DNA from 2 places in the Promicromonospora sp. Populi genome. Region 2 is predicted to be linked to the other one. Evidence: predicted binding sites of a transcription regulator. Region 2 holds the regulator's gene; the other holds the start of a gene.

Region 1 (10,560 bases), 1.5 Mb from region 2:
TCGACGAGGGAACCCTCTGGATCGGCCCGGGCGGCGGCGTCGAGGAGGGCGAGACGCGCGAGGAGGGGCTGCGGCGCGAGCTCCTCGAGGAGGTGGGGCTGGACCTGCCCGACGACCATCCCCTCGTGCTGGTCTGGGCGCGTGAGGTCGACTACCCCTGGGCAACACGGAACGGGTTCGCGGGGGTGGACGAACAGTTCTTCCTCTTGCGCACCGACTACTTCGAGCCGTCGTCGGGTGTCGCACCCGGGACGCCCGGCCACCCGGACGAGGAGGGCATCATCGAGGCGCGGTGGTGGACGCCGTCCGACCTCGCGGCTGCAGGCGACGACGTCCTGTTCGGGCCGCGCGTCCTGCCGACGCTTCTGGCCACGACGCTTGCCCGGGAACGGTCGGGCGCGCTGCCGAGCGAGCCCGTCCGTATCGACCTTTGAGCAAGAGGAGTGGTCTCCGCGATGACGTTGGAACGACACGGTCTGGTAGTCGACGTGGTCCCCGAGAAGCGTGAGGAGTACCTCCGCCTCCACGCGGCCGTCTGGCCGCAGGTCGAGGCGACCCTTGGTGCCTGCAACATGCACAACTACACGATCTTCGTGCTGGAGAACACGCTGTTCGCCTACTACGAGTACACGGGCGCCGACCATGCCGCCGACGTGGCCCGGATCGCGCAGGACCCGGTTACCCAGGAGTGGTGGACGCACACGGATCCGTGCCAGACGCCGTTCGGGAAGGACGCCGAGCCTGGCGAGGGCTGGCGGGACATGCGCGAGGTGTGGCACCTGGCGTAGGAGACTGGCGCCGTGTCTGATTTTGCCGTATCCGATAACGCTGCCTCTTCGCCTCCTGACATTGACGACACCGTCCGCCTCGCCGCCGCGGCTCTGGGGCGTTCTCTGACCGATCCGGTTGACCTCGGCGGGTCCCGGCGCTCGCGGGTGCTGCGCTGCCGCACCGAGGACGGCGGCAGCGTCGTCGTCAAGCACTTCCTCGTGACGGGTTCGGAGCTTGCGCGCGAGAGCGTGGGCCTCACGCTCCTGGGCAGGACCCCGGAGCTGCTCGCCACGGACGACGAGCACCGGGTCATCGTCATGTCTGATCTCGGCGACGGCCTGCCGACCCTGGCAGACCTGCTCCTCGGCCCGGACCGGGACGCGGCGTGGACCGGGGCGGTGTCGTGGGCGCGAGACCTCGGCTCGATGCTCGGCGCGTCGCGGCTGTTCGCCGGCGAGGCCCGCCGGCAGATCGTCGCCGGCTCGCCGGGTGGCCCGACGCACTGGGACGCGGCCGCGGACCTCCGGCGAGGTCTCGAACGACTTGCCCTGCTCGTGCCGGAGGCTACCGACGTCGGGGCCATCGAGGCCGAGCTCGCCGACGTCACCGCGCTGCTCGAGGCAGGCGAGGACGCCGTCGTCTGGCCCACCGACACCTGTCCGGACAACGCGATCCTGGCGAGCCTGGCTGACAACGAGCCTGCGTGGTGGTTCCTCGATCTGGAGGGAACGGACGTGAATCATCCGGCCCTCGCCGCGGCGTACACGATGCTGCCGTTCGCGACGTGCTGGTGCGTGTACGACCCGCCCGGAGGCCTCACCGAGGATCTGCTCGCGGCGTTCGCCACGGGTCTGGGCACGCACATGCCAGAGGTTGTCGCTGCACCGGACTGGGACCGGCAGGTCCGGCTCGCCTGTGCGGCCTACGTGGTGCTGGTGACAGGCTGGCTGCTCGACGGCGCGATCGCGGCGCGCCCCCTGGTGGGGCCTGCCGGCAGGTCGCCGTCGTACCGGCAGCTGGTGGCGTCGCGCTGGCGGTGGGGTGCGACGAACCTTCGCACCGAGTTCCCCGCCCTGGCCGAGGCGCTGGCCGGAACCACCCGTTGGGCCTGGGAGAACTGGGGTACCGATGCGGAGACGACCGGCTACCCGGCGTTCGTCTGACGCCTCTCACCCTGCTCGGCGATCTGTCCGCTGCGAGTGGAGACCTTGTCGCCAGGTCAGGCCTTGTCGCGACGCGCTCCTGACGCCGGGCGGCTGATCGGCTGCTGGACGCCTGTCCGAGTCGCGCGCCTATGAGGTTAGGCTTACCTTTTGTGACTCCTACTGTGCTCCGCGGCGACGACCTCGTGCTGGGCTACCAGCGCACCGCCGTCGTGCACGGCGTTGCTGTGCACCTGATGCCGGGTGTCGTGACCGCGCTCGTCGGCCCCAACGGGTCCGGCAAGTCCACGGTGCTCCGCTCGCTCGCCCGCCTGCACCCGGTGCGGCAGGGCTCCGTCAGCCTGGGGTCCACGCCGGACGACGCCGTCGACGCCGCGCCGCTGTCCGCGCGCGAGTTCGCCCGTCGGGTCACGCTGCTCGCCCAGTCCCGCCCGCACCCGGCCGGGCTGGAGGTGCGCGACGTCGTCGCGTTCGGCCGCCACCCGCACCGCCGCCGGTTCGCACCGCTGACCGACGCCGACCACACCGCCATCGACCGGGCGATGACGATCACGGGCGTCACCGACATGGCCCGCCGCGGCGTCGACCAGCTCTCCGGCGGCGAGGTGCAGCGCGTCTGGCTGGCCACCTGTCTGGCGCAGGAGACCGGCGTCGTGCTGCTGGACGAGCCCACCAACCACCTGGACCTGCGCTACCAGGTCGAGACGCTCGACCTGGTGCGCGACCTGGCCGAGGAGCACGGCACCGCCGTCGGCATCGTGCTGCACGACCTGGACCACGCAGCGTCCGTCGCCGACGCCGTCGTGCTGCTGCACCAGGGCCGGGTGCTCGCCGCCGGACCGCCCGCGCAGGTGCTCACGGCCGAGCACCTGTCGCTCGCCTACGGCCTGCCGATCGACGTCACCACCGACCCCGAGACCGGGCGGGTCCGTGTGCACCCGCGCGGCCGGCATCACGGCCGGACCCGCTGAACCGTCCCACAGGAGCGCCGACCGCCGTCGACGTCCGAACCCTCGCGCCCGACGCGACCGAACTGCCGCTACAGAACTGCTGTTACCGAACTGCCGCTACAGAACTGCCCAGACACGACCTGTCACGAACCCAAGGAGACCCATGTCCCCGCGCACAACCGCGTCCCTGGTAGGCGCCGCCCTCGTCCTGCCGCTGGTCCTGGCCGCCTGCGGCACCACGGACCCCGGCGCCTCCGCGTCGCCCCCGGCCGAGGCCGCCTCCGGCGACTGCGCCGACGTCACCACGGAGACCGGCCCCGTCTCCCTGACCGACTCGTTCGGCCGCACGGTCGAGCTCGACCAGCCGGCCGAGCGGGTAGCGGTGCTCGAGTGGCAGCAGGTCGAGGACACCCTCACCCTGTGCGTGAACCCGGTGGCCGTGGCCGACGTCGCGGGCTACACCAACTGGGACAGCGCCGAGGAGCTCCCGGAGGGTGTGGTCGACGTCGGCACGCGCGGCGAGCCCAACCTCGACGCCCTGTACGCCACGGAGCCGGACCTGGTGATCATCGAGGCGTACACCGCCGAGGACGAGATCATCGCCTCGCTGGAGGAGTACGACGTGCCGGTGCTGGCCACCAAGGGCGCCGACGTCGCCGACCCGGTCGCCACCATGTTCGACACGTTCGATCTGATCGCGGAGGCCACGGGCCGCACGGAGCGCGCGGCGGCCGTTACCGAAGAGTTCGAGCAGCACCTGGCCGACGCCCAGGCGCAGGTCGCCGAGCTGGCCCCGGAACAGACCGACTTTGTCTACTTCGACGGCTGGATCGACGGCAGCAACGTCTCGATCCGGCCCTTCGGCCAGGGCTCGCTGGTCGGCGAGCTCGGCGAGGAGCTCGGCCTGACCAACGCCTGGACCGGCGAGGTCGACCCCGCCTACGGCCTGGGGCAGTCCGACATCGAGGGCATGACCGACGTCGGCGAGGCGACCCTGCTCTACACCGGCACCCAGGACGGTGACACCGACTGGATCGCCGAGCTGACCAACAACGACATCTGGGCGAACCTGCCCGCCGTCACCGAGGGGCGCGCGCACGCGTTCCCGGCACACATCTGGACGTTCGGCGGCCCGCGCTCCGCGGAGCAGATCGTCGACGCGTACGTCGACGTCCTCACGAACTGACTCGATGACCGGCCCGATGACTGATCCGATGACTGGCCCGATGGCTGACCCGATCACCGCCACGCAGACGCCGCCCGAGCCGGACACGCTGCCCCAGGCGCCGGCGTCGCGTCCCGCCGTCTGGGCGACGGGCGCCGCCAGCCTGGCGGTGCTCGTCCTGGCCGTGCTCGCCGTCGGCGCCTGGCACCTGACGCAGGGCACGTCCGGCGTCGGGCTGGGCGAGCTGCTGGGCTTGGTCACCGGGCAGGAAGTCACCGGGCAGGACGCGGGCGACGCCTCAGCCGTCCGCGACATCCTCGTCGGCTCACGCCTGCCTCGCCTCGCGGCGGGTGTGGCCGTCGGGTTCGCCCTCGGTGTGGCCGGCGCGCTCTTCCAGTCGATCGCCCGCAACTCCCTGGCCTCGCCGGACACGCTCGCGGTGACCGGCGGCTCCTACCTGGCGGTCGTCGCCGTGGCCGCCTTCGGGCTGGCCGTGCCCGTGTGGGCGTCGGGCGCCGTCGCCTTCGCCGGCGGCCTCGCCGCCGCCGGGCTCGTGCTCGGGCTCGCCGGGGAGCCGGCACGTCCACCACGCGCCTGGTGCTCGCCGGGTCCGCCGTCGCGCTGGCGCTGCAGGCGGCGGCCTCAACGCTGCTCATCCTGTTCGAGGCCGAGACCACCGGGCTGTTCGCGTGGGGCAGCGGCTCCCTGAGCCAGCTCAACCTCACGGCGTTCTGGCGGGCGCTGCCCGTCGTCGTGCTGGCGACGGCAGGCGGGCTGCTGCTCTCCCGGCGGCTGGACGTGCTCGGCCTCGGCGACGACACCGCCGGCGCGCTGGGGGTGCCCGTGCGCTCGACCCGCGCGATCGGCGTGCTGCTGGCGGTGGTGCTCACCGCCGGGGCGGTGACCCTGGCGGGGCCGATCGGGTTCGTCGGCCTCGCCGCGCCGGTGGTTGCCCGGCTGCTCGCCAAGGTGGTCCCCGCTCTGCACCGGCACGCGATCCTGCTGCCGGCCGCGGGGCTGCTCGGCGCCTTCGTGGTGGTGCTCGCCGACGCCGTCGTCCGCGCCCTGCTCGGCGCCGACGAGGCGCTCGCCGTGCCCACGGGCGTAGCGACGACGATCGCGGGCGCCCTGATCATGGTGCTGCTGGCGCGGCGGCTGCGCGATGCCGGTCCGTCCCGCACGCCACCCGCCGCAGCGACGGGGCCCCGCAGCGCCCGGCGCTTCGTCGTCGTGCTGAGCGTGTGCGTGGCGCTCGCGGCCGGGGTGGCGCTGCTCGGCCTGCTCGCCGGGTCCACCTGGCTCCGCACCGGTGACATAGCGCTCTGGCTGCAGGATCAGGGCCCGGCAGTGGTCCGGTTCGCGCTCGACGAGCGCGCGCCGCGTGTGGTGGCCGCGATAGTCGCCGGGGCGGCCCTGGCGCTGTCCGGGACGATGGTGCAGGCCACGGCGCGCAACCCGCTGGCCGAGCCCGGCATCCTCGGCATCACCGGGGGAGCGGGCCTGGGTGCCGTGATCGTGGTGACCGCTGCGGCGGGCACCGCCTGGGGCAACGGGATCGCGGCGAGCAACGGCGCGATGCTCGTGGCGGCCGTCGTCGGCGGACTGCTGGCCTTCGGGATCGTCTACCTGCTGGCCTGGCGGGGCGGGCTGCACGCCGACCGGCTGGTGCTCATCGGCATCGGCCTGGGCTACCTGACGACGGCGCTGACCACATTCCTGCTGCTCAACTCCGACCCGTGGAACACCCCGCGGATCTACACGTGGCTGTCGGGCACCACGTACGGGCGCAGCTTCGACCAGATAGTGCCCGTCCTGGTCGTGCTGGCGCTCGCCCTGCCGCTGGCGGTAATGGTGCGGCGCGAGCTGGACCTCCTCGCCGTCGACGACGACACCCCACGCCTCGTGGGTGTCCGGCTGGAGCGCAGCCGGCTGCTGGTGCTCGCCGTGGCGGCCGTGCTCGCTGCGGTGAGCGTGACCGCCGTCGGCGTCGTGGGGTTCGTCGGTCTGGTGGCCCCGCACGCCGCGCGCGCCCTGGTGGGCGGGCGGCACTCGCGGGTGCTGCCCGTGGCGATGCTCATCGGGGCCGTGCTGCTCGGCCTGGCCGACACGCTCGGCCGCGTTGTCATCGCCCCGGCCCAGGTGCCGGCGGGGCTGGCGGTCGCGCTGCTGGGGGCGCCGTACTTCGTCTGGCTCCTGGCGCGCTCGCGGGTGTAGCTGACGGCGATTTGACCACGCACGTGCTGCCAAGATCGACACCATCCTGGCAGTAAGTGTCCTGAGCCGACCGTCCGGCGCCAGCGCTGCCGACCGAACTGCGTCGGGTCTAGTCTCGGGCCCATGGCTTCCTCACCGGTGTCCGACGACGTCGTGGCGTGGCTGCTGGACAGCGATCCCGCGCTGCGCTGGCAGGTCGAGAAGGACCTGCTGCACATGCCCGAGGATGTCTGGCGGGCCACGCGTGCTCGCATCGCCACTGAAGGTTTCGGGGCTCGCTTGCTGGCCCTGCAGGACGAGGCGGGAACCTGGGCGGGCGGGGCGTTCTTTCCCGCCGGCTTCGACTTCAACGGTCCGGAGGCCCGGCCGGGGGCGGGGCAGCCGTGGACGGCGACCACCTGGTCGCTCAACACGCTCCGGGAGTGGGGCCTGGACGCCCTCGGTGCTGCGCGAGCGGGACACCGCGGCACTGATCGCGGCCAACACCCGCTGGGAGTACGACGACCTTCCGTACTGGGGCGGAGAGGTCGACGCGTGCATCAACGGGTTCACGCTGGCCAACGGTGTGTGGCTCGGGGCGGACGTCGGCGGGATCGCCGACTGGTTCGTCGAGCACCAGATGGCCGAGGGCGGCTGGAACTGCGAGTGGGTGGAGGACGGTTCGACCCGCGCCTCGGTCCGCTCCACGCTCAACTCGCTCAAGGGGCTGCTCACGCACGAGGAGGCCACGGGCGGCACCGCCGCCACCCGTCAGGCGCAGGAGCGCGCCGAGGAGTACCTGCTGGAGCGCCACCTGATCCGGCGGCTGTCGACGGACGAACCCTTCGGCGACTGGGTGTTCCGCCTCGCCTACCCGTTCCGCTCGTTCTACGACGTGCTCAGCGCCGCCGACTACTTCCGTGCCGCGTCTGTGCTGCGCGGCACGCCGCCCGACGAGCGCATCGGCGAGGCGATCGAGAAGATCCGCGAGCAGCGACAGCCGGACGGCACGTGGTTGCAGGCGCGGCGCCACCCGGGCCGGGTGTGGTTCGAGTTCGACGTCGACGCCGGGCAGCCGTCGAAGTGGCTGACGTTCCATGCCGCCCGGGTGCTGGGCTGGTGGGACGGGGCGCGGGGGACCGCGGCCCACGCCTGAGCGCTTGAAGAAGGTCAGCGTGGGTCGGTGACTTCGATGGTGCCGTCGAAGACGGTCACGGCCAGCACTCCGAGTCGTTTCTCTGGCCCACCTCTCCGGGCCCTCTGCGCGGGCGCCTTACCGGCGGGGCTTTCTGGGGCGGACCTCAGGGGCGCCTCAATTGTGTCGTGAAGGGTTATCCACAGATTTCAGATCGCACGTGCATGCCGTACGGATGTTCGAGACAATGGTGTCAGTGAACAGGAGTCAGTGAATGACGAGCCGGGCGGGGGTGGTGACCAGTGGAGCAGCCGACGAACAGCACGGCCGCCGGTGGCCTGCCTCCCGCACGGTCGATCGAGGAGGCGCTGGCCCGGATCGAGGCGGGGGTCGGTGACCTGGCGGGTCTGGTCGGTCCCGAGGTGCTGGACGGGTGGGATGCTCCGAGTGTCGGACGCCTGGTCGAGGCGCATGCTCGGGTTCGTCGGGTGACGGGCCGCCTGGACGGGGTGCGGTACACGGTGTTGCCGCGGATCGAGGATGATGGTTCGTGGCGCTCGGGCGGGGCAACGCGCACGTTCGTGTCCTGGCTGCGGGTGCGCGAAGGGGTGGCGGCGGCCACGGCGCGCAAGGACGTCACGACTGCGCGCCGGCTGGCGACCGCGCTGCCCGCGACCCGGGAGGCCCTCGTGGCCGGGACCGTGGGCGCGGATCACGCGCGGGTGATGACCGAAGAGGCGCCCACGAGCTCGACGCGTCAGGACGCCCTGGCGTGGCTGGTCGATACCCGTACCGGGGAGCCGACCACACCGGAGCAGTTCGTGCAGAGCGTTGCGGTGGACTTCCCGGACCCGGCCCAGGACCCGGACGGTGACCGGACGCGCGTACTGGTCACGCAGGTGTTGGAGGGTGCGGTCGCGGATGGCACGCTGGTCACCGGGGAGGGCCTGGTCCTGCGGGAGGCGGGCGTGTTGAACGCGGACCAGTTCCGTATCGTGGCGCGCCGGTTCGCGTCGGTGACCGACCCGGACAGCGACGACACGGACGACGACAAGGCCGCTGCGGGTGAGTTCCTGGACCTGGCCAAGACCTTTGGCGGGTATCACGTCGCAGGGTTCCTGACCGACGAGCACGGCCTGCTGGTGACCGCGGCCGTGAACGCCGTCATGGGCGCACCCTCCGCGGAGGACACCCGCACGCCGGGGCAGCGCCGCGCGCAGGGCCTGGCCGACGTGGCCCGTGTGGTGCTGGACACCAACCAGGCCTCGCCCGGGGCCGCGATTCCGCCACACCTGAACGTGACCGTGTCCTGGACCGAGCTGGTCACCCAGATCACTCGCACCCGTGACGGTCTGTGCCTCACGTGCGGGCAGGCGGCGCCCGGTCGCAGCACCCGGCCAAGCGCGGCAGGCGTAGGCACAGGCAGTGGAGGCGTGGCGAATGGGAGCAACCCCGGTGCAGTCGGCGGCGGTCCAGCAGCTTGGGGTGCGGCAGGCGCGACGGTGTCTGGGCTGCTGGGCTCGGGTGGTGCGGTGTTCACGGAGAGCGGTGGACGCGCGCCACGGGCGCTGCTGCGCCGGCTGGCGTGCGACAGTGCGGTCACCCGCATCGTGTTCGGCCCCGACGGTGCCGTGTTGGACGTCGGACGCGCGCAGCGGACCGTGACCGGGCAGATGCGTCGCGCGGTGATCGCCCGCGACCAGCACTGTGTCTATCCGGGATGCGATCAGCCGCCCTCGCGCTGCGAGGTCCACCACGCCGTCACCCACTGGGCCCACGGCGGAGACACCTCGGTCACCAACAGTGCGCTGTTGTGCTGGTTCCACCATCAGCTGGTGGACGCGCGTGGCATCGTCATGCACTGGACCGGCAAACCCACCACCGACACGACCGGTGTCAGCACCGTCGGAGCCCTGGTGGAGACCGGGTGGGCCTTCACCGACGCCCGCGGACATCGCATCCGCCTGCCCGAAGCCCTCGACCCACTACCGGACACCAACCCGGCCCACCCGACTACGGACCCACCGGCGACCGAAGCCGCCTGACCGCCTGGCCGGCGGACCGGCGGACCGGCGGACCTGGCGGACCGGCGGACCGGCAGACCTGGCGGACTGGCGGACTGGCGGACCGGCGGACTCGGCAGACCGGCGGACCTGGCGGACCGGCGGACCGGCAGACCTGGCGGCCTGGCGGACTGGCGGACTGGCAGATGGACTCTGTGGCGCCGGCATATCTGTCCTTTCCAAGGTCTAAGAGGCCGATACCGGCGCCGCCGTTTCTGACGCATTGCCGACCACTCTGCTCAGCGGCATGGGCGGCGCGTCCTTGTGGTCCTGGAGATCCACGCGATGGGTGCCGCACGCCGTGCACCGCACGTAGAGCACGTGGCCCGCCGAGGTCGGGTGGCGCGACTCCGTCGTCCACGAGTGCTCGTGCGGGGTGTCGCGGGCAGAGTCACGGGCGGAGTCGCGGGTGGTATCGCGAGTGGCGCCGCGCGGTGCGGGACGGGCGTTGGTGGAGACAGTGCCGATGGAGACGCTGCTGGTGGAGACGCTGCTGGTGGAGACGCTGCTGATGGAGACCATGCGTCCCACGATGCTGTAATGGTCTTATGCAACTCAACCCTTACGGTGAGTACGCGGTCCTGCTGGCCGCGTCCCTGGCCAACGACTGGCCGCACGACCGGGCGGGGATCGAGGCTCGGACGCGCGAGTTCGGCATGACGATGGAGTTCCAGGAGGAGCCGGAGGACCACGCGCTGTCTCGCCTCGCCATCGACGACTGGCTGCGCGTCGTCGACGCACCCGAACCCGCGGAGCGGGCCGCGCTGCTGAACGCCCAGATGGCCGCCGTCGCCGCCTACCCGCGCCTCACCGACCACGACGGCGAGGGCTGGCACCTGCACTACCGCGAGAAGAACCAGGTGCTGTCGTCGGTGCTGCGGGCCGTGATCAGCGTGGGCACCTCGCTCCACCTCGTCACGCGCGGCATGCACCGGCTGGGGCGCTGCGCATCCGAGCCGTGCACTCAGGTGGTGGTCGACGTCACCCGCAACGGGCGGCAGCGGTATTGCTCCGTGCGCTGCGCCAACCGCGCGGCAGTGCGCCGGCACCGTGAGCGGACCACGGGTTCACCCGGGTGAATCTGGGCCCGGGCGTGCTGTTCGCCGGTTCGAGCGTCCGC
Region 2 (10,560 bases):
CGGTTCTTCGACGGGCTCCCGCGCGAGATCTTCGAGGCCGCCCGCGTCGACGGTGCCGGACCCTTCCGGCTGCTGTGGAGCATCGTGCTGCCGATGTCGAAGCCCATCCTCGGCGTCGTCTCCGTGTTCGCCGTCATAGCCGCGTGGAAGGACTACCTCTGGCCGCTGCTGGTGCTGCCCGACCCGCAGAACCAGCCCCTGTCCGTGCGACTGCCTGCCATCGCCCCGTACCTGGAGCTCGACGTGTTCCTCGCGGCGCTCGCGATCTCGACAGTGCTGCCGATCGCACTGTTCCTCGGCTTCCAGCGCCTGTTCCTCAGCGGCGCCGGGCTGGGTGGGGCGGTCAAGGGATAGGGGCAGGACAGGCCCCGGCCGACCCCTGGCGACTGTGGACGACGCGGGGTGGATGTCGGTGGTCCGGCCTAGGATCGAGCGTGTGACCACCGTTCCCGAGACGCCCATCAAAACCACTGCTGACGAGCGGATCCCCGACGTCGAGGAGCTCCTGGACCTCGCCGTCGGGGAGCTCGGCGGCGGGCGCCGGGACGGCCAGCATCGGATGGCCGTGGCGGTCGGCGAGGCGATCGAGAAGGGCGAGCACCTGCTCGTCCAGGCGGGGACGGGTACTGGCAAGTCGCTCGGCTACCTGGTGCCCGCCGTGCGGCACGCGGTGGCGGCGCAGAGCAAGGTCATCATCTCGACCGCGACCCTCGCGCTGCAGCGCCAGGTCATCACGCGCGACCTGCCGCTCGTGGCGAAGGCGGTGGCGCCGCAGCTGCCGCGCGAGCCGCGGATCGCGCTGCTCAAGGGCTGGCACAACTACCTGTGCGTGCACAAGATCGGCGGCGGATACCCCACCGACGAGCCCACGCTCTTCGACCTGCCCGGCGGCGAGGACCACCCGCGCACGGAGGAGGCCCCGGGATCCGGTGGCGCTCGCGGTAAGCGCAAGGACGACGGCGCGACGCTGGCCGACCACGTCCGCCGGCTGCACGAGTGGGCGGGCGAGACGGACTCGGGCGACCGCGACGACCTGGTGCCCGGCGTGCCCGACCGGGCCTGGCGCCAGGTGTCCGTGACCAGGATGGAGTGCCTGGGCAACAAGTGCCCGATGCTCGCCGAGTGCTTCCCGGACCACGCGCGGGCCGCCGCCCGCGACGCGGACGTCGTGGTGACCAACCACGCGATGCTCGGGATCGCGGCCACGGGCAGCCCGGGCGTGCTCCCGGAGCACGACGTCGTGGTGGTGGACGAGGCGCACGAGCTCACGGACCGCGTCACGTCGTCGGCCACCGTCGACCTGTCCATGGCCTCGGTGGAGAACGCGGCGCGGCTGGCCCGGCGGCACGCGGGCACGAACACCGACGCCCTCGACAAGGCAGCTCAGGACCTCGGGACCTTGCTGGTCACGGCGCCCGCCGAGCGGTTCCCGGACGGCCTGCCGGACGCGCTGCGCACCGCCGTCGGCGGGGTGCGTGACGCCGCGCGTGAGGTGCTGAGCACGCTCAAGCCGGACGCGGGCGGGGCCGCGGCGAAGGAGGCCGGCCAGCCCGACCCGGGGCTCAAGATGGCGCAGGGCGCCATGCTGCAGCTCTTCGAGACGGCCGAGCGCATGGCGCTGACGGACACGACGGCCGACGTGCTGTGGTGCTCGCGGCCGGAGAACGGCTGGGGCAGCTTCGGCGACAACGTGACGCGCCTGCACGCCGCGCCGTTGCACGTGGCCGGGCTGATCCGGATGCACCTGCTGGGCGAGTCGACAGGCATCTTCACGTCGGCCACGCTCGCGCTCGGCGGCACGTTCGACGCCGTCGCCGGCACGCTCGGGCTGAAGGGTCAGGACGCCCCGCCGTGGCAGGGCCTCGACGCCGGCAGCCCGTTCGACTACCCGCGCCAGGGCATCCTGTACGTGGCGCGGCACCTGCCCGCTCCCGGCCGGGAACCCACCACGGAGGCGCAGCTCGACGAGATCGCCGAGCTGATCACGGCAGCCGGGGGCCGCACGCTCGGCCTGTTCTCCTCCCGGCGCGCGGCCAACGCGGCGGCCGAGGCCATGCGCGAACGCCTGGACTTCCCGATCCTGGCGCAGGGCGACGACCAGCTACCCACCCTGGTGCGGCAGTTCGCCGAGGACCCGGCCACCTGCCTGTTCGGCACGCTCTCGCTGTGGCAGGGCGTGGACGTGCCGGGGCCGTCGTGCCAGCTCGTGCTGATCGACCGCATCCCGTTCCCGCGCCCGGACGACCCGGTCAAGGCGGCGCGCGCCCGCGCCGTCGAGCAGGCGGGCGGCAACGGGTTCATGGCGGTGTCCGCGCAGCACGCGGCACTGCTGCTTGCGCAGGGCTCGGGCCGCCTCGTGCGGAGCATGGACGACCGGGGGGTCGTGGCCGTCCTGGATCCCCGGCTCGCGACCGCGCGGTACGCGTCGTTCCTCACCAAGTCGATGCCCGGCTTCTGGCCCACGAACGACCCGGCCCTGGTCCGCGCCGCCCTCGCGCGGCTCGACACCTAGCCTGGAGGCATGACAGCACCGTCGGACGGTCCTTCTGTTTCTCCCACCACCAAGCTCGCGGTAGTGGGCGCCGGAGCGGTCGGGTCCACGCTCGCCTTCGCCGCGCTCGCCCGCGGAGCGGCGCGCACCATCGCCCTGCTCGACGTGGACAGGTCGAAGGTCGAGGCCGAGGTGCTCGACCTGCAGCACGGCCTGATGTTCACGCCCCAGGCGCACGTGATCGGCTCGGACGACGTGGCGGTCTGCGAGGGCGCCGACATCGTGGTGGTGACCGCCGGGGCGAAGCAGAAGCCCGGGCAGAGCCGGGTCGACCTCGCTGAGGGGACGATCGGCCTGATGCGCACGATCCTGCCGGGCCTGGTCGACGTCGCGCCCGACGCGACCTATCTGATGGTGACCAACCCCGTGGACGTAGTGACCTACGCGGCGCTCAAGATCTCCGGTCTGCCGCGGGAGCGGCTCTTCGGCAGCGGCACGGTCCTGGACTCGTCCCGGCTGCGGGTGGTGCTCGCCGAGCGGTGCGGGGTGGCGGTCGGGAACGTGCACGCGTACATCGCGGGCGAGCACGGCGACTCGGAGATCGCCCTGTGGAGCTCCGCCTCGATCGGCGGCGTACCGCTGCTCGACTGGGAACCGGTGGGCGACGCCCGGTCGATCGACGCCGCGATGCGCGCGGAGGTGCACCACGAGGTGGTCGACTCGGCCTACCGCATCATCGCGGGGAAGGGGGCCACCAACTACGCCGTCGGCCTGGCCGCTACCCGCATCATCGAGGCGGTGCTCAACGACGAACGGCGGATCATGCCGGTGTCCTCGCTGCTGGACGACTACTACGGCATCAGTGACGTCTGCCTGTCCGTGCCGTCACTGGTAGACGGGCGCGGTGTCACGGGCAACGTGCGCGTCCCGATGTCCGACGAGGAGCTGACAGGCCTGCGCGCGTCCGCGGACAGCGTCCGCGCGGTCCAGAAACGCTTCGGCTTCTGACTGACTGTCGTGCCAAGTGCGACGAGAACGGGGTTGTGTTCGTGCCAGGTCGGCATCCGAACACAACCCCGTTCTCGTCGTCCGGGAGCGGTCTACAGGGAGCGGAGGACCGCTACCACGCGGCCCAGGATCCGCGCCTCGTCGCCCGGGATGGGCTCGTAGGCCGGGTTCTGCGGCAGCAGCAGCACGTGCCCGTCGGTCTGCTTGAACGTCTTGACCGTGGCCTCGCCGTCGAGCATGGCCGCGACGATCTCGCCCTGCTCGGCGACGTTCTGCTGCCGCACCACTACCCAGTCCCCGTCGCAGATCGCGGCGTCGACCATCGAGTCGCCGGCGACCTTGAGCAGGAACAGGTCACCGTCACCCACGAGCTGGCGGGGGAGCGGGAACACGTCCTCGACGACCTGCTCGGCGAGGATCGGGCCACCGGCCGCGATCCGGCCGACGAGCGGCACGTACGACGGCGGCGGGGTGCTGGCGTCGTCGGGCACCGAACCGCCCCAGTGGACCTGGCCGCTGCGCCGCGGCTCCGGCCAGTGGATCTCACCGCGTGTCGGCTTGTCGACCTGCTCCGCCAGCGGCTCGACGAGCTCCATCGCGCGCGGCCGGTTCGGGTCGCGGCGCAGGAAGCCCTTCTTCTCGAGCATCTGGAGCTGGTGCTTGACGCTCGACGGGCTGGCCAGCCCGACGGCCTCGCCGATCTCACGCATCGACGGCGGGTAGCCCCGCGTCTCGAACGACTGCCGAATCGTGTCCAGCACCAGGCGCTGCCGCTCGGTCAGGCGGTCGGTCGGCGAGATCGCGTGTACGTCAGCGACCGCCTTGTCGCCTGGCGCGTCCAGCGTGGCGACGCCGGAGTGCGCTGTGTCGACCGCTCTCGTGTCGCTGGTCCCGTCCCGTCCCGTCATGCCCGTGCCCCTCCCGTTCCGACAAATGTTCTCCCCTGCGCGACCCACTCTAGATCACAAACTCACATCCATCAAACGAATGTTCGAGCGTGTCTCGACATCGACGGTGTCCCGTGCTACACAATGGTACGTGCGTTCGACGAACGCGTGTATGAAGAATTCGCGAAACTCGGAGGAGGGGCCATGGGGGACGTGATCCCGCTGAGGCAGTACAGCCCGACGTTCGGGCAGGCGCATACACCTGCACCCCGGCTGGTCGCCGTCCCGGCGTACCCCCGGCAGGCGTACAACCGGCAGGAGCCGCGCACGTTCGCCGACCGGCTCGGGCTGGCCGGCCTGCGGCTCACGCGCCGCGGTCGCGCGGTCCTGGTGCTGCTGGCGATGCTCCTGGTCGCGCCGATGGTGACGTGGGGGGCAACCGCCGTCGCCAGTACCGCCGGTGAGCCCACTCAAGTTCGGGTGCACGCGGTGCGGCCGGGGGAGACGCTCTGGGGCTTCGCACGGCAGGTCGCGGAGCCGGGCGAGGACGTCCGGGCGGCGGTCGGCAGGCTGCAGGAGCTCAACCGGATGTCGTCGGGCACGCTGCGGGTCGGTGAGCTGCTGCTCCTCCCCGAGGAGTGACCAGAGCCCTTAGGAGTGACCAGAAGCCACAATCCGCCGTCAAATGTTGCGGCGATGTTGCAAGGTGGTGGTTTGCCCGCTTACGGTCGGGGCGCGACCGGAGGCCTCCGGTCGGTGGTCGACCACGCAGGAGTGAGCATGCACTGCCCGTTCTGTCGCCATGCCGACTCGCGCGTGGTGGACTCGCGGACCGCCGACGACGGCCTGTCGATCCGGCGCCGACGGCAGTGCCCCAACTGCAACAGACGGTTCACCACCGTGGAGACGGCGAGCCTCTCCGTCGTCAAGCGCTCCGGCGCCACCGAACCTTTCAGCCGCGACAAGGTCGCCGCGGGGGTGCGCAAGGCGTGCCAGGGCCGTCCGGTGAGCGACGACGACCTCGCGATCCTGGCTCAGCGGGTCGAGGAGACCCTGCGGAGCAACGGCAGCGCCGAGATCGACGCTTACGAGGTGGGCCTGGCGATCCTCGGCCCGCTGCGTGAGCTCGACGAGGTGGCCTACCTCCGGTTCGCGAGCGTCTACCAGTCGTTCGACTCGCTCGAGGACTTCGAGAGCGCCATCACGTCGCTGCGTGCCGAGCGCGCGGAGCGGGCCGCCGCCCAGGCCTGACGCCTGAGCGGCACAAGGTTTCGTAAAACTTTGGCAGCCTGGCGCTAGGTGGTGCAGGCTGGGCAGACGACGGACCCGATCGAGGGACCCCCGAAACAAGAGGAGGTGATCGGTGTGACGGACGACAAGCCCAATGCCGAGGAGGCCGAGGTCCAGGGCGCTGAGGAGCCCAAGGCCCCGACCGCGCCGAGCACGGATGCGAAGGCGCGGTTCAAGGAGGCGCTGGACCGCAAGAACGCGGCTCGGCAGCGCACGTCCGCGGGCGACGTGAACACCGGTGCGGTGCACGGCTCGGAGACGACCGGCCCCGTGCAGAAGATGTTCCGGCGCAAGAGCGGCTGATCCTCGGTGGTGGAGGCCGCTGAACCTGGTTAAAGGCCAGGTCAGCGGCCTTTGTCGTGCCCGCGAGGGGGTTGATTTGACCGTTTAGGCCCTGTTCAAGTGGGGGACATCCGCGAGCTATCCCCCGGATGCTTTCGACCAGTTCTGTGACGCTGCGTCCCGCACAGCACCTCAGCGAACTGAAGAAGGAGTCCGGTGACTCAGACAGCGCAGGCCCCTGCGTCCGTGGTGGACCTCTGGGCCGCAGTCGCCGCACAGGCCCGGCGGACACCGAACGCCGCGGCACTGATCGACGGAGCCGAGGAGCTGACCTACGCGGGCCTTGTCGCCCGGGTCGCCGAGACGGCGGACCGGCTGGCCGCAGCCGGCGTGCGGGCGGGTGACCTCGTCGGTGTGCGCCTGCCGCGCGGCCGGGACGCCGTCGTGGCCTTCCTGGCCACGTTGCGCAGCGGCGCCGGGTACGTGCCCCTCGACCCGGCCTACCCTGAGCCCCGCCTGCGGATGATGGTCGAGGAGACCCGGCCGAGGGCACTGGTCACCGCCGAGGGAGTGCTGCCGCTCCCCGACAGCGTGTCCCAGCACGAGCCGGCCTACGTCATCTTCACCTCCGGCTCCACCGGTCGGCCCAAGGGTGTGCTCATCGGTCGCGACTCGCTGCGCGAGTTCAGTCGCGTGTCCGCCGAGCAGTTCTCACTGGGGGAGGGCGACCGGGTGCTGCAGTTCGCGTCGCTGAGCTTCGACGCCAGCGTCGAGGAGATCTTCCCGACGCTGAGCAGCGGCGCCACGCTGGTCCTGCGCGACGACGACATGATCAGCCGCCCCGACCTGTTCCTCGACCGCTGCGGCGTGCTCGGGATCACCGTTCTCGACCTGCCGACCGCGTACTGGCACGAGCTGGTCTCGGCCCTCGACCGCGGCGAGGCGGCGCTGCCCGCCGCGGTGCGCTGCGTGATCATCGGCGGCGAGACCGCCCGGCCGGACGCGGTGCGCCAGTGGCAGCAGGCGGTCGGCACCACCGCACGGCTCTACAACACCTACGGCCCCACCGAGACCACCGTCAGTGCCACCTTCGCGGACGTGACCGAGTGGTCGGGCAAGGTCGTGCCGATCGGCGTCCCGCACCACGGAGTGACCTGCCGGGTGGGCGACGACGACGAGCTGCTCATCGGCGGCACCGGCGTGGCCCAGGGCTACCTGAACCGGCCGGAGCTGACCGCCGACCGGTTCGTCACGGGCCCCGACGGCGCGCGGGAGTACCGCTCGGGTGACCGCGTGCGCTGGGCGGACGGGCAGCTGGAGTTCCTCGGCCGGCTCGACGACCAGGTCAAGATCCGCGGCCACCGGGTCGAGCCCGGCGAGGTCGAGGCAGTGCTGCGCACGATCGCGGACGTCGACGACGCGGTGGTGCTCGTCGACGACCGCCGCGGCCGCGCCCGGCTCGTGGCACACGTGGTCACCGCCGCCGAGACCGACCTCGACGGCGTGCGCGGCGCGCTGGGCAACGTGCTGCCCGCGGCACTCGTCCCCAGCGCCCTCGTGCGCCACGCCCGCCTCCCGCTCACCCCCCAGGGCAAGATCGACAAGCTGGCGCTCGCGGCGGTGATACCCGCCGAACGGACCGCCGAGACCCTAGGCACGGCCCCGGAGCGAGCCGCAGCGGCGCTGTTCGAGGAAGTGCTCGGTACGGCGGTGACCGGCCCCGCCGACGACTTCCTCGCCCTCGGCGGCGACTCGCTGGACGCGGTGCGCCTCATCGCCGGCCTGCGCTCGCGGCACGGCGCCGCGCTGACCCTCACCCGGTGGTATGCCGACCCGACCGTCGCCGCACTCGCCGAGGTGATCGCCGGCGCCACCGACATGTTGGACGCCACCCCAGCCGGGCTCGCCGAGGACGTGCCCCACCCCCTGAGCCCCATTCAGCGCGACCACTGGATCGCCGAGCAGGTCTGTGCCGACCTCCCCGTCTACACCCTGGGCATCCGGTACCGCTGGACGGAACCGGTGGACGTGCCGGCCTTGCGTCGCGCGCTGGCCGAGCTGGCCCGCCGGCACCCGCTGCTGCGGGCCCGCTTCCCGGACGACGACGCCGAGCCGAGCCTGCGCATCGACCCCGCCGCGACGGTGCCCCTGACCGTTGGCGAGCCGGACCGGGCCGCCGTCGACCACCGCGACGGGCCAGTGGCGCACGCATTTCTGCACGGGGAGGAGCTCGTCCTGCTGGTGCACCACCTCGTGTTCGACGGCTGGTCGGCCGGTGTGTTCGGCCAGGAGCTCGCAGCGCTCTACCGCGCGGCGCTCTACGGGGGTGCCGACGTCGGTATGTTCGATGGCGGCGCGGCGGACGGCGGAGCGGGGGACAACCTGAGCGTCGTCGCCGGACTGGCCCCGGCCGCCCCCGCGCCAGACCTCGCCGGCCGTAGCGCACTCGCGAAGGCGGACCCCGCGCTCGTCTCCTACTGGCAGGACCGCTTCGCTGGCGCCGACCTCGGCCTGGAGCTGCCCGCCGACCGTCCGCTGCCCGCCGTCCGCTCGTACGCCTCCGCGCGCCTGACCCGGTCGATCGACCCGGACCTGCTCGACCGCCTGCGCCTCTTCGCGGGCGAGCAGCGCGCGAGCCTGTACATGGTTGTCGTGGCCGCCCTCCAGGTGGTGCTCCGGCGCTACACCGGGCGCACCGACGTGACCGTGCTCACGCCGAGCGCGGGCCGGTCGGCGGGCGAGCTGGCCTCGGTGATCGGCCCGGTGCTGAACACCCTTCCGCTGCGCGGGAACGTAAGTGGCGAGCCGACGTTCGGTGAGCTCGTCGCCCGGGTGCGTGACGCGGTGCTCGGCGACCTGGATCATCAGGACCTGGGGTTGCCCGACCTCGTGGCCGCGCTGTCCCGGTCCGGCGCCGGCAAACGCCTGAGCCCGGTGATGCTGACGGTGCACAACACCCCGGTGCCCGACGACCCGATCCTGCACTACGCCGGCGAGCTGCCGCCGGTCGCCTCGATGGTCGACCTGGCGATCGGCCTGGACTTTCCCGCCGACGGGGCAGTGCTCTACGCCGACCGTGCCGTCGAGCTGTTCGACGCCGAGCGTGTCGACGCGCTGCTGGGCCACCTCCTGACGGTGCTCGACGCCGCTTCCCGCGGCGCGACGGCCTCGATCACCCGGCTGCCGCTGCTCACCGACGTCGAGCACCGCCGCATCGTGCACGACTGGAACGACACCACCATCCCAGTGCCGGACGCCGCCGCGGTGCACGAGCTGTTCGAGCGCCGCGTCGCCGCGAATCCCGGCGCGCCGGCGCTCACCGTCGGGAGCGAGACCGTCAGCTACGGGGACCTCGACCGCCGGGCCAACCGGCTGGCCCGGCGGCTGCGGGGCGAGGGTGTGCTGCCCGGTCACCGGGTCGGGATCAACCTCGACCGCGGCATCAACCTGTTCGTCGCGATGTGGGCGGTGCTCAAGGCCGGCGGCGCCTACGTGCCGCTGGACCCCGCGTACCCGCGCGAACGCCTGGCCGCCATGCTGGCGGACAGCAACCCGACGGTAGTGGTCGACGACGCCTACCTCGCCACCGCCGCGCCCGATGACGACAGCGCCCTGCCGCCCGCCGCGGGCACGGACGATCCCGCGTACGTCATCTACACCTCCGGGTCGACCGGCACCCCGAAGGGCGTCGTCGTCACCCACCGCAACCTGGTGCACGCCGCCGGCATGTGGCAGGCGGCCTACGGGTTGCGGCCGGAGTGGACGTACCTCCAGGCGGCCAGCTTCTCGTTCGACATGTTCGTCGGCGAGACCCTGCGTGCGCACACGGCGGGCGGGCGCCTCGTCGTCGCGCCGCGCGAGACCATGCTCGACCCAGCCGACCTCTACGCCCTGATGCGGGCCGAGCAGGTGCGCACCACCGAGCTGGTGCCCGCGGTGCTGCGCGCGCTCCTCGACCACGTGGAGGAGACAGGAGGAGACCTCGCCTTTGTGCACCTGCTGATCGGCGGCGGCGAGAAGTGGCACGTCCGGGAGTACCGGCTGGCGCAGCGCCTGGTCGGCGCGGGTAATCGGGTGGTCAACTCCTACGGCGTCACCGAGGTGACCGTCGACAACGTCTACTTCGACGGCTCGGTGGACCACCTGACCGACGACGCGCCGCTGCCCATCGGCCGCCCGTTTCCCAACAACCGGGTAGCGGTGCTCGACGCCGGCGGGCAGCCGGTGCCCGCGGGCGTGGTGGGGGAGCTGTACCTCGGCGGGCTCGGTGTCACCGCCGGCTACTACGAGCGGCCCGACCTGACGGCACAGCGGTTCGTCCCCGACCCGTTCGCGGACGAACCCGGCGCCCGGATGTACCGCACCGGCGACTCGGCCCGCCTGCACCGCGACGGCACGGTCGACTTCCTCGGCCGGCTCGACGACCAGATCAAGGTCAACGGCTACCGGATCGAGCTCGGCGACGTCGAGGCGGCGCTCAGCACGCTGCCCGGCGTGGTGACCTGCGCGGCGGCCCTGCACCAGCGCCCCGGCGAGCTGGCGCAGCTCGTCGGCTATGTGGTGACGCGCGACGACGCCGACGCCGACGAGGCCGCCCTGCGG

What was found. Region 2 encodes LexA, which represses DNA repair genes until DNA is damaged. Its sites were predicted from a motif close to TCGAACANNTGTTCGA; they were not measured.
Region 1: a site for LexA is predicted at 7,605-7,620, ahead of AB1046_RS07945 (DUF222 domain-containing protein). Genes of this name have one in related genera too.

What each region holds. Positions count from the first base shown of each region.
Region 1 covers NZ_CP163528.1:1,770,800-1,781,359, reverse strand. The annotation lists gene AB1046_RS07980 (NUDIX domain-containing protein) at 1-434, shown strand, start outside; gene AB1046_RS07975 (L-rhamnose mutarotase) at 456-788, shown strand; gene AB1046_RS07970 (hypothetical protein) at 801-1,934, shown strand; gene AB1046_RS07965 (ABC transporter ATP-binding protein) at 2,087-2,905, shown strand; gene AB1046_RS07960 (ABC transporter substrate-binding protein) at 3,048-4,070, shown strand; partial or broken gene AB1046_RS07955 (iron ABC transporter permease) at 4,075-6,263, shown strand; gene AB1046_RS07950 (squalene cyclase) at 6,706-7,398, shown strand; gene AB1046_RS07945 (DUF222 domain-containing protein) at 7,680-9,422, shown strand; gene AB1046_RS07940 (hypothetical protein) at 9,627-9,962, opposite strand; gene AB1046_RS07935 (CGNR zinc finger domain-containing protein) at 9,989-10,519, shown strand.
Region 2 covers NZ_CP163528.1:289,356-299,915, forward strand. The annotation lists gene AB1046_RS01310 (carbohydrate ABC transporter permease) at 1-354, shown strand, start outside; gene AB1046_RS01315 (ATP-dependent DNA helicase) at 437-2,512, shown strand; gene AB1046_RS01320 (L-lactate dehydrogenase) at 2,522-3,499, shown strand; gene lexA (transcriptional repressor LexA) at 3,592-4,341, opposite strand; gene AB1046_RS01330 (LysM peptidoglycan-binding domain-containing protein) at 4,591-5,028, shown strand; gene nrdR (transcriptional regulator NrdR) at 5,167-5,637, shown strand; gene AB1046_RS01340 (DUF5302 domain-containing protein) at 5,752-5,979, shown strand; gene AB1046_RS01345 (amino acid adenylation domain-containing protein) at 6,175-10,560, shown strand, end outside.